Regions from separate parts of the Exiguobacterium sp. SH5S13 genome, predicted to be linked through region 2. Evidence: riboswitches for the same ligand, from Rfam matches in the RefSeq annotation. Region 2 holds a riboswitch; each other region holds the start of a gene.

Region 1 (3,272 bases), on a different contig from region 2:
GATCGTGCCGGCCTCGAGCGCAGAACGTCCGAACTGCATGGCGACGGCTACACCGATGATGACGGGTAAGAGGCGCATCGCGATCGTCGTCGCATCTAAGATGAACTGTAGCGACGGAAAATAAGGAAGGATTGCTTTCGTGAGCTCGCCGAGGAGCGCGCTCGGGATGAGGGCGATTAAAATGGCGAGGCTGAGTCCGTTCAATACGTTCATCAAAAATTGTTTGCCTGTCAGTTTCGTTTGTTCCGTCATGGGTGGATTCACCTGTCCTTTTCTACGTGTTTGCTGTTATGTACGAAAGCGATAAAGTTAATGACCATACTATGCCTCTTTTGGGCGAGCGTCAACAAGAAATGTTGAACTATTCAGATTTTTCCAGTTGAGCACAACTTTTGAACAGATCGACTCACATTCATATACTTATAGAAGAGGTGAGAGAAAATGATTTCAGACGGATTGTTATATATATACGCCCCGATGTGTGGAACATGCGCTGTGGCCGAGCGGATGCTCGCGGTCGTCGAAGCGGTCGACCCGACACTCGCGATCGACAAGCAGGACGCCAACTTTATCCCGCAAGAGTTAGAAGCGTATCAAGTGATGAGCGTACCGGCGCTGTTAAAGCTTAAAGACGGCCAAGTCGAAGACCGATTATATGCGTTTCAAAACGTGCAGCACGTCCTATCTTTCGTTAAATGAGATAGGATGATTAGAATAATCAGAAAATTTTAAATAATCAGTTGACACAGAAAGTTCACGAATGGTATATTCATTACAACATCTTACTTGAACACAATATAGGACGAGATTTTCCAGCCATCAAGACGTTTTAGAACAGCCGGTGCATCACTTTACGCGACTTTTAGGTGGACCTTCCCTTAGATTGTCCCCCAAAAAAATCAAGCGCAGGGACACCGACCGCGTAACCGCACGGTACGTTCTAAGGCCGAGTGATGGATGGCTTGAATCCCCCATATAAGGATGAACACTCTGATCGGGCAAAAGAGTTTCATCTATGGGTTGTCCTTCCGTGACTCAAGGTGCTACGTTCTGTGTCATCCTCGGATGGCACCTTTTTTTGATTTTTCGCACAAAATAGTTTGACATGAAAATAATGTGTCGCTATTATAAAGCTAATCGAATAAACAACACTCTTATCAAGAGAGGCTGAGGGACTGGCCCTATGACGCCCAGCAACCGCGGAGCAATCCGAAATGGTGCTAATTCCAGCAAGGTGAGAACCTTGGAAGATGAGAGCAATCGTTGTCCGTACCGATAAAGTACGCACGTTTGCTCAAACGTGTGTACTTTTTTTGTTGTCAGGAGGGAAAGGTATTGATTCAATTACGTAACGTGGCCAAATGGTTCGACACGAAGAACGGTCGGGTCCAGGCGGTCGATGATGTGTCGCTCACAATCGAGAGCGGCGAAATTTTTGGAATAATCGGATATTCAGGGGCGGGGAAGTCGACGCTCATCCGTCTGCTCAACCGACTCGAGGCACCGTCAAGCGGTGAAATCGTCGTCGCCGGGAGCGAGCTGACGAAGCTCACTCCGAAAGAACTGCGCGGGGTGCGCAAAAACGTCTCGATGGTGTTCCAACACTTCAACTTGTTATGGTCGCGCACGGTCGCTGAGAACATCAGCTTCCCGCTCGAACTGATCGGGGTACCGGCCAGTGAACGTAAACGCCGCGTCCAAGAGCTCGTCGATCTCGTCGGTCTCGCCGGACGTGAAGACAGCTATCCGTCACAACTATCGGGCGGTCAAAAACAGCGAGTCGGGATTGCCCGCGCGCTCGCTACAAATCCAGACGTGCTCCTCTGCGATGAAGCGACGAGCGCACTCGACCCGAAGACGACCGATTCGATCCTCGAACTGCTCGTCAGCATCAATAAGAAACTCGGACTGACGATCGTCCTCATCACCCATGAGATGCACGTCATCCAAAAAATCTGTCATCGCGTCGCCGTCATGGAGGCAGGGAAGGTCGTCGAGACCGGCCAAGTCGCGGACGTGTTCCAACATCCGGAACAGCCGATCACGAAAGAGTTCGTCAAACAGATCGGTGCCGTCGACGACATGTCGCTCACGTTCGAGCATTTGAAAGCACGTTATCCGAGCGGCCAAATCGTCAAGCTCAAATTCTTGAACGAGACGGCCGAACAGCCGATTTTATCGGAAGTGTTGAAACAGCACGACATCGGCTTCAACATCATCGGCGGTAACGTGACGCAGTCGCAAGTCGGTGCGCTCGGGACGCTATTCATCCAATTGATCGGAGAGCCGGCTGAAGTCGAGCGGGCGATCGCCTCAATCCGGTCGCAGGCAGTGGAAGTGGAGGTAGAAAACGATGTTTCCTAATGTAGACTGGCAAGTCATGTTCGAACAGACGTGGGAGACGCTCTATATGACGCTCGTCGCGGGAGCCGCGACATTCGTCATCGGTCTCGCCCTCGGCATGCTCTTATATGTCACGAACGAACCGCTTATGACGAAGAATCGTCCGATTTACACGATCATCAGCGCGGTCGTCAACGTGTTCCGCTCGATCCCGTTCATCATTTTGATCATCTTGCTCATCCCGTTCACACTCCTCATCGTCGGGACGATGCTCGGCTCGACGGCGGCGCTCCCGGCGCTCATCATCGGGGCGGCCCCGTTCTATGCGCGCATGGTCGAGCTCGCGCTTCGTGAAGTCGACCGCGGCGTCATCGAGGCGGCCGAGTCGATGGGCGCGACGAAATGGCAGATCGTCTATAAAGTGTTGTTCCCAGAAGCACTCCCGGCCATCGTGTCAGGCATCACGGTGACGATTGTCGCCATCGTCGGTTACACGGCCATGGCCGGAGTCGTCGGGGGCGGTGGCCTCGGGAACTTGGCGTTCCTCGAAGGGTTCCAGCGTTCACAAAGCGACGTCACGTTCGTCGCGACCGTATTGATCTTAGTCATCGTCTTCGTCGTTCAGTTCATCGGCGATCGACTCGTCTCAAAAATCGACAAGCGTTCCGCTTGATCAAATAGAAAATTTGGAGGGTATCATAATGAAATCATGGAAAACAGTACTCGGATTGACAGCAGCATCAGCACTCACAATTCTCGCGGCATGTGGCGGCGGGGACTCAGAATCAGGCTCGGGCGACGATAAGACGCTCATCATCGGCGCGTCGAACGTACCACACGCCGAGATTTTAGAGCACGTCCAAGACGAATATGAAGAAAAAGGCTACACGCTCGAAATCAAGAAGTTCCAAGACTACGTGCTCCCGAAC
Region 2 (3,272 bases):
GACGAAATCGGCCCGTTTGGCGATCTCGAAGTCGGTCACCGAGTCACCGATGACGATCAAGCGATCAACGGGATCGACGATCGTCCGGGCGATTGTCGGTTTGCAGCAACCACAATCATTCGTGCAATGCGCGTCACAGGCGTAGGGCCAGTCGACGCGTACCGTCTCGCCCGAGAAGTCGGCGACGTTACAGTAGATGTGGTCCGGCGCGACGTGGTCTTGCAAGATCGGGTACACGAAAAAGTCCATGCCGCCGCTGACGACGTCGAACTTCCAAACTTGTTGCCGGACTTCTGCCAAAAACGTCGAGAAACCTTGGCGCAAGGTGATGCGGTCCAGCAAGTAGTCACGGTACGCCGAAGCGTCAGCGCTCGGCAACAGCTGGAACATCTGTCCGACCCCGGAGCGGATCGAGATGTCTTGAGCGAGCACGTCGTCTTTGAGCGCGTGCCATTCGGGCGGTGCGAACGCCCGCATCAAAGCGATGATGTTGTCCTCGGCCGTGATCGTCCCGTCGAAGTCACACAAGATGTGAATCGTCATTGTTTTGACCACGCCTTTAGCGCGGCCTCGAGCTCGTTCGTCTGGCTCGCCACGCCCACTACTTGCTCAATCGCTTGTCGGAACGCCCGGGCCCCGGCAGCCGCGCCGTCTGGGTGACCGTGGATGCCGCCGCCGGCGTTGATGACGACGTCTGTGCCGAAATCACGGATGATGTCCGGGACGAGCCCCGGATGGATGCCGGCCGACGGGACCGGTAGAATCGGCTTCGCCCAGTGCGGCCGAGCACTGCTATCCCGAATCGCGAACGCCTCATCGGACGGTGTCGCGAGTGAACCGTATGGGGACGGGAACAGCGTCAAGTCGGCCCCCGCGAGGCGGAACAATTTCCCGAGCAAGAGCGAGTGGCTGATCGAGCCGGTCAAGGCGCCGGCGAACGCCGGATGCGCCAAAATCGGGACGTTAATTGTTGGATCGCTCGCGAGTTCGCGGAGTGTGTCGAGCCCGTATGTATAGACGTTGAACAACAGTGCCGTCGCGCCCGCCTCGATCAAGCGGAGCGCTTGGTCACGTAGCCCGAACACCGGACCGCTGAGCGTGATGGCATAGAGCGAACGTTTCCCGGTCGTTTCGAACTGTTCTTGGATGACGGCCGCCCCGATTTTAGCTCGTTCAAGCGACGGAGTGAGCGGATTATCGTATAGGATTTCATCATCTTTGACGATGTCGATGCCGCCGGCGAGCTGGTCTCGAAGTTGCTGTTCTAAGAAGCGTAAATCACGGCCGATGATCCCTTTAAAGATGCTCATGACGAGCGGGCGATCATGGACGTCGAGCAACTCACGAACGCCTTGAACACCGAACTTTGCTCCGGGGAATTCAGACGCAAGCGTTTCGGGTAACGTCAAGTCGATCAAGCGTACCGAGTCATCGAGCGATAATTTCCCGAACGTCGTCGTCAAGATGGATGAGAAGTCGGGCGTGACGTTATGGAGCGGATAACGGATTGTGAAGCGACTCGTCGTTTCCGTGTGCGTCGTTGAGACGACCTCGCCCCGATACGCCTTTAATTGTTCTTGCTCTAGGTGGGGCAGTTCCGTCCATGTGCCGACGGTCAGTTCAAGGGCGATTTTCTCGGCGACAGTCGCGACGCGGTTCGTCCGGCTGATTTCATATGTGGCAGTAATACTCATGTTCGTTCCTCCTTCCGGTCAAACAAAAAATGACCCCATGCCGAGGCAAGAGGTCATCATAAAAAAATGAACTCTTATCTCTCAGCTTACGCTGCAAGAATTAGCACCGTGCCCAATCGGGTCGGTTGCTGCGACATCATCGGGCTTGTCCCCTCCGTCTGCTCTTGATAAGAATGTATTTTGAAGTTGTGAAATTTAATTGAATTTTGTCACACAATATCCGGTTCGTCAATTCCTTTTTTTGAGAAAAAATAGTTGAATTCATTGTTTCTATATATGCCCGGGAAAAGACAACACCGGGTCCGAAAATTGACGTTGACAACTTGGTGCTCGAGTAAGTAACATTCATCACAACAAGTTCACACAATCGAATATGACACTCTTATCGCGAGTTGGCAGAGGGAATTGGCCCGATGACGCCGCAGCAACCGACCAGTAGGCACGGTGCTACATCCACCAGACATACGTCTGACAGATGAGAGGAACAACCGTTACGGCTGTGCCTCTTTCTCGCGGAGAAAGGGGCTTTTTTTGTGGGGAATATACCGAAAGGGGAAACAGACATGGCTTATCAACCATTTACAGAACAGACAGTCGTCGAGCACGTCAGAACGTTAGGGTTACTCGAAGATGGGGGCATCGCGCATTGCGAGGAGATCGGGGACGGCAACTTGAACCTCGTCTTCCGCATCCGTCAAGGCGAAACGAGCCTCATCGTCAAGCAGGCGCTACCGTATGCGAAAGTCGTCGGAGAGAGTTGGCCGCTCACACTTGAACGGGCGTGGATCGAGCAGCTCGCGTTGCGCGAATTCGCTAGCGTCGTCCCGCGTTTCGTCCCGGTCGTTCTCGGCAGTGACCGGACGCTCGCCTACACGATTTTAGAGGACTTGTCCGACTTTGATATCGTCCGGACGGGCTATTTGGAAGGGAAAACGTATCCTGAACTCGCCCGTCACATCGGTGAGTTTTTAGGACAGACGTTGTTTGAGACGTCAGACTATACGGCCGGCCCGATTGAGAAGAAGCGGAAAGAACGGGATTACTACAACCCGGAACTGTGCGACATCACTGAAAAACTGATCTTCACCGATCCGTACAAAGATGCCGAATCGAACAACATCGAAACCGCGCTCCGTCAGGACGTCGAAGCGCTTTGGCGTGACCAGAAATTGAAAGTGGAGGTCACGAAACTGAAAGTCGGTTTCGTCACGAAACACGACGCGCTCTTGCACGGAGACTTACATACAGGCAGTATCTTCGCGACGCAACAAGAGACGAAAGTCATCGATCCAGAGTTCGCTTTTTACGGACCGTTCGGCTTTGACATCGGGCAAATCGTCGCCCATTTGACGCTATCGACGTTCCATGACCCACTCAAACGGTTCGAACGGTTCACGGACGTATTGACGGTATGGGAGACGTTTGAGAAGACGTTCCGGACGAAGTTTGAGACGGCGGTCGAACCGTTCAACACGGACGGATTCGTCGATGAGCTACTTCAAACCATCTTTAGCGACACGATCGGCTATGCCGGATGCGAACTGATTCGCCGCGCCATCGGCCTCGCCGGAGTCGCTG
Region 3 (3,272 bases), on a different contig from region 2:
TCGCTCCGGGACGACTTGTCACGGTTGTATGAGGCCCGCCGCGACCGGCTCGTCGACGGGTTACGTCAGGCCGGATGGGACATCACGGCCCCGAGCGGCTCGTTCTTCGTCTGGGCGAAAGTGCCGGACGGGGACGCCAAATCGTTCTCGCATAAGCTGCTCCACGAGGCAGGGGTCGCCGTGACGCCTGGCTATTTCTTCGGCTCAGAAGGCGAGCGGTACGTCCGGTTCGGGCTCGTCTCCGCCGAGCCGAAGATCGACGAGGCCGTCGAGCGGATCGAGAAACTGTTCGCGACGTATGAAGAGGTCCGGGCATGATCCGCCAAGCCGTGCTCGAGTACGACCATGCGGATGATGCGCTCGAGCGGCTCGATGAATTGATCGCTGGCCGTCGTGCTCACGTGCTGCGCGGGCAGAACGGTTTTGACGTCGTCAAGCGCGTCCTGCCAGCGATCACTGCCTATCCGACATCGCTGTTCCGTGGCGAATGCACGGACGCGGAGGTCGAACGGCTCCGTTTGAAGGATGTGGATGTCCTCCTTGCCGTCGGTGGGGGCAAGCTCGTCGACACGGCGAAACTCGTCGCTTACCGGCAAGGTGTCCCGCTGATCGTCATCCCGACGCTCGCCTCGAACTGTGCCGCCTTCACACCGCTCAGCGTCATCTATGACGAGCAGGGTGCCTATGACCGCTACGACGTGTTCCGCGTCGTCATCGAGCGGGTCATCGTCGACGCGAGGGTCGTGACGGACTCGCCGTACGACTACTTCCGAGCCGGCGTCATCGACACGGTCGCCAAGTTTTACGAGGCCCGCTATTTGAGCGGCGACAGTTCGCCTGATGCCGGCGTCAATACCGGTCTCGCCTTGGCCGAACAATGCGGCCGGCTCGTCGAACTCGACTTGAGTGAGTCCAGTTTCACCGCGTATGGGCCAGAGACCCGGTTCGCGGTCGATCACATCCTCGCCGTCGGCGGTGCCGTCGGTGGTTTCGGTGACGCCGGGACACGCGTCGCCGTCGCCCACGCCGTCCACAACGCGCTCAGCCGCTTCGAGTCGACCCATCCGTTCTTACATGGCGACAAGGTCGGCTTCGGCCTCCTTGTCCAAGAACGGTTGCGTGGCTCGTCTGACGCCCCGTATTTAGAGGCGTGGCTCGCCAGGATCGGCGCGCCGACGTCACTTGAGACGCTCGGACTCGTTCCGGCCGACATCCCGCAACTGGTCGACGCGGTCCGGGCCGAGACTGAATTGCAACGATCACCCGTCCCGCTCGATATTGACTATTTGAAAATAATTTTTGAAAATTCAGTATTTTCTGTTTACTAATAAAAGGATTAAAAGTAAGATGATAACAATTAAATAAGACCGATAGCTTATCAAGAGTGGTGGAGGGACTGGCCCTATGAAACCCGGCAACCAGATCGTAACGATCATGGTGCTAATTCCAACAGACGAAACGTCTGGGAGATGAGCGTGTCCGACTGTCTTTGACTTGTCGTGCCCGCCACTCTTTATGAGTAGCGGGCTTTTATTTTGGAGGAGGAATCATTCATGAACATCAAACAGAAAACAGTACTCGCAGGAACATCTCTACTCGCGGCCATCGCCTTGTCGGCGTGCGGCCAATCGGACGCGAGCGAAGCGCTCAGCACAGAATCCCTCACGATCGGCGTGACAGGCGGACCGCACCAGCAGATCGCCGAGAAAGTAAAAGAACTCGCAGCCGAGGATGGCCTCGAGCTCGACATCAAAGTGTTCAACGACTACAACACGCCGAACACGGCGCTCGACGAAGGCAGCCTTGACGTGAACAGTTACCAGACGCTGTCGTTCCTCGAGCTGCAGAAGTCGGACAAAGGCTATAAGATCGACGACGTGTTCAAGACGGTCGCTTTCCCGATGGGGCTCTATTCGGATAAGCTGACGGACATCAAGGAGTTGAAGGAAGGCGATAAAGTCGCCGTCCCGAACGACCCGGCGAACGAACTTCGAGCGCTGCGCCTGTATGAGACGGCCGGACTCATCACCTTGAAAGAAGGATTGACGGACAAGGCGACGAAACGTGACATCGCCGAGAACCCGCTCAACCTCGAATTCATCGAGCTCGAGGCGTCACAGCTCCCGACCCAGCTCCCGGAAGTCGCGCTCGCGGCCATCAACACGAACTTCGCGATGGGTGCCGGCCTATCGATCAATGAGGACGCCTTGTTCCATGAAGACACGGTCGACAACCCGTACCCGAACTACGTCGTCGTCCGTACCGACAACAAGGACGATGAAGTCGTCGAGACACTCAAATCTTACTACCACTCGGACGAGGTCCGGACGTTCATCGAAGAGACGTTCAACGGCTCGATCGTCCCAGCGTTTTAAGGAGGCACTATGATCGCACTCAAACAGATCTCAAAAACGTTCACGGTAAACAAAGGGACCGTCACTGCGCTCGACGACGTCTCGCTGACGATTGAAAAGGGCGAGATCTTCGGCATCATCGGTCGGAGCGGCGCCGGCAAGAGCACGCTCATCCGCATGATCAATCTGCTCGAACGGCCGACGTCAGGTCAAGTCGAGATCGAAGGGCAAGACATCACGACGCTCGACAAAAAAGGGTTATCGAAGCTCCGTCACCGCATCGGGATGATCTTCCAGCACTATAACCTGTTGAAGACGGCGACCGTCGAAGACAACGTCGCCATCCCGCTCCGCCTAGAAGGACTCGATAAACGCTCGATCAGCGAGCGGGTCGACAAGTATCTCGACATCGTCGGACTGACCGATCACCGTAAACATTACCCGGAGCAACTCTCGGGCGGCCAGAAACAGCGCGTCGCCATCGCCCGGGCGTTGGCGCACGAGCCGGACATCCTGCTCAGCGACGAGGCGACGAGCGCGCTCGACCCGGAGACGACCGAGTCAATCCTCGATCTGTTGCTCGAGATCAACCGCGAGCTCGGTCTGACGATCTTCTTGATCACCCATGAGATGGAAGTCATCGAGCGGATCTGTGACCGGGTCGCCGTCATCGACGCCGGCAAGATCGTCGAGGAAGGCGACGTCCTCGACGTCTTCTCAGACCCGCAACATCCGACGACGCGCCGCTTCTTGAAAGCGAACCTCGACGTGCCGAAAGAAGTCGTCGACGTGTTGAGCTCGCACGGGACGCTCGTCAACTTGTCGTTCATCGGTCACCAGACCGAACAGGCCGTCCTCGCCGAGCTGACGAAACGGTTCGGCCTGCTGCCGAACATCATCGGGGGCGGGATCAAAAAG

The links. A riboswitch is a leader RNA that binds a small molecule or an ion and turns the genes downstream of it on or off. The one in region 2 is predicted to bind S-adenosylmethionine.
Region 1: another riboswitch for S-adenosylmethionine. It lies ahead of EVJ30_RS05075 (methionine ABC transporter ATP-binding protein); the one in region 2 lies ahead of EVJ30_RS11605 (2,3-diketo-5-methylthiopentyl-1-phosphate enolase).
Region 3: another riboswitch for S-adenosylmethionine. It lies ahead of EVJ30_RS12135 (MetQ/NlpA family ABC transporter substrate-binding protein); the one in region 2 lies ahead of EVJ30_RS11605 (2,3-diketo-5-methylthiopentyl-1-phosphate enolase).

What each region holds. Positions count from the first base shown of each region.
Region 1 is NZ_SJUS01000006.1:16,672-19,943, forward strand. Features, by position in the region: gene EVJ30_RS05065 (PTS sugar transporter subunit IIC) at 1-252, opposite strand, end outside; gene EVJ30_RS05070 (thioredoxin family protein) at 442-699, shown strand; SAM riboswitch class I at 1,152-1,257, shown strand; gene EVJ30_RS05075 (methionine ABC transporter ATP-binding protein) at 1,336-2,364, shown strand; gene EVJ30_RS05080 (methionine ABC transporter permease) at 2,354-3,016, shown strand; gene EVJ30_RS05085 (MetQ/NlpA family ABC transporter substrate-binding protein) at 3,045-3,272, shown strand, end outside.
Region 2 is NZ_SJUS01000022.1:51,402-54,673, forward strand. Features, by position in the region: gene EVJ30_RS11600 (2-hydroxy-3-keto-5-methylthiopentenyl-1-phosphate phosphatase) at 1-543, opposite strand, end outside; gene EVJ30_RS11605 (2,3-diketo-5-methylthiopentyl-1-phosphate enolase) at 540-1,694, opposite strand; SAM riboswitch class I at 1,766-1,868, opposite strand; SAM riboswitch class I at 2,074-2,176, shown strand; gene mtnK (S-methyl-5-thioribose kinase) at 2,258-3,272, shown strand, end outside.
Region 3 is NZ_SJUS01000025.1:5,648-8,919, forward strand. Features, by position in the region: gene EVJ30_RS12125 (aminotransferase class I/II-fold pyridoxal phosphate-dependent enzyme) at 1-318, shown strand, start outside; gene EVJ30_RS12130 (iron-containing alcohol dehydrogenase) at 315-1,328, shown strand; SAM riboswitch class I at 1,373-1,476, shown strand; gene EVJ30_RS12135 (MetQ/NlpA family ABC transporter substrate-binding protein) at 1,554-2,375, shown strand; gene EVJ30_RS12140 (methionine ABC transporter ATP-binding protein) at 2,385-3,272, shown strand, end outside.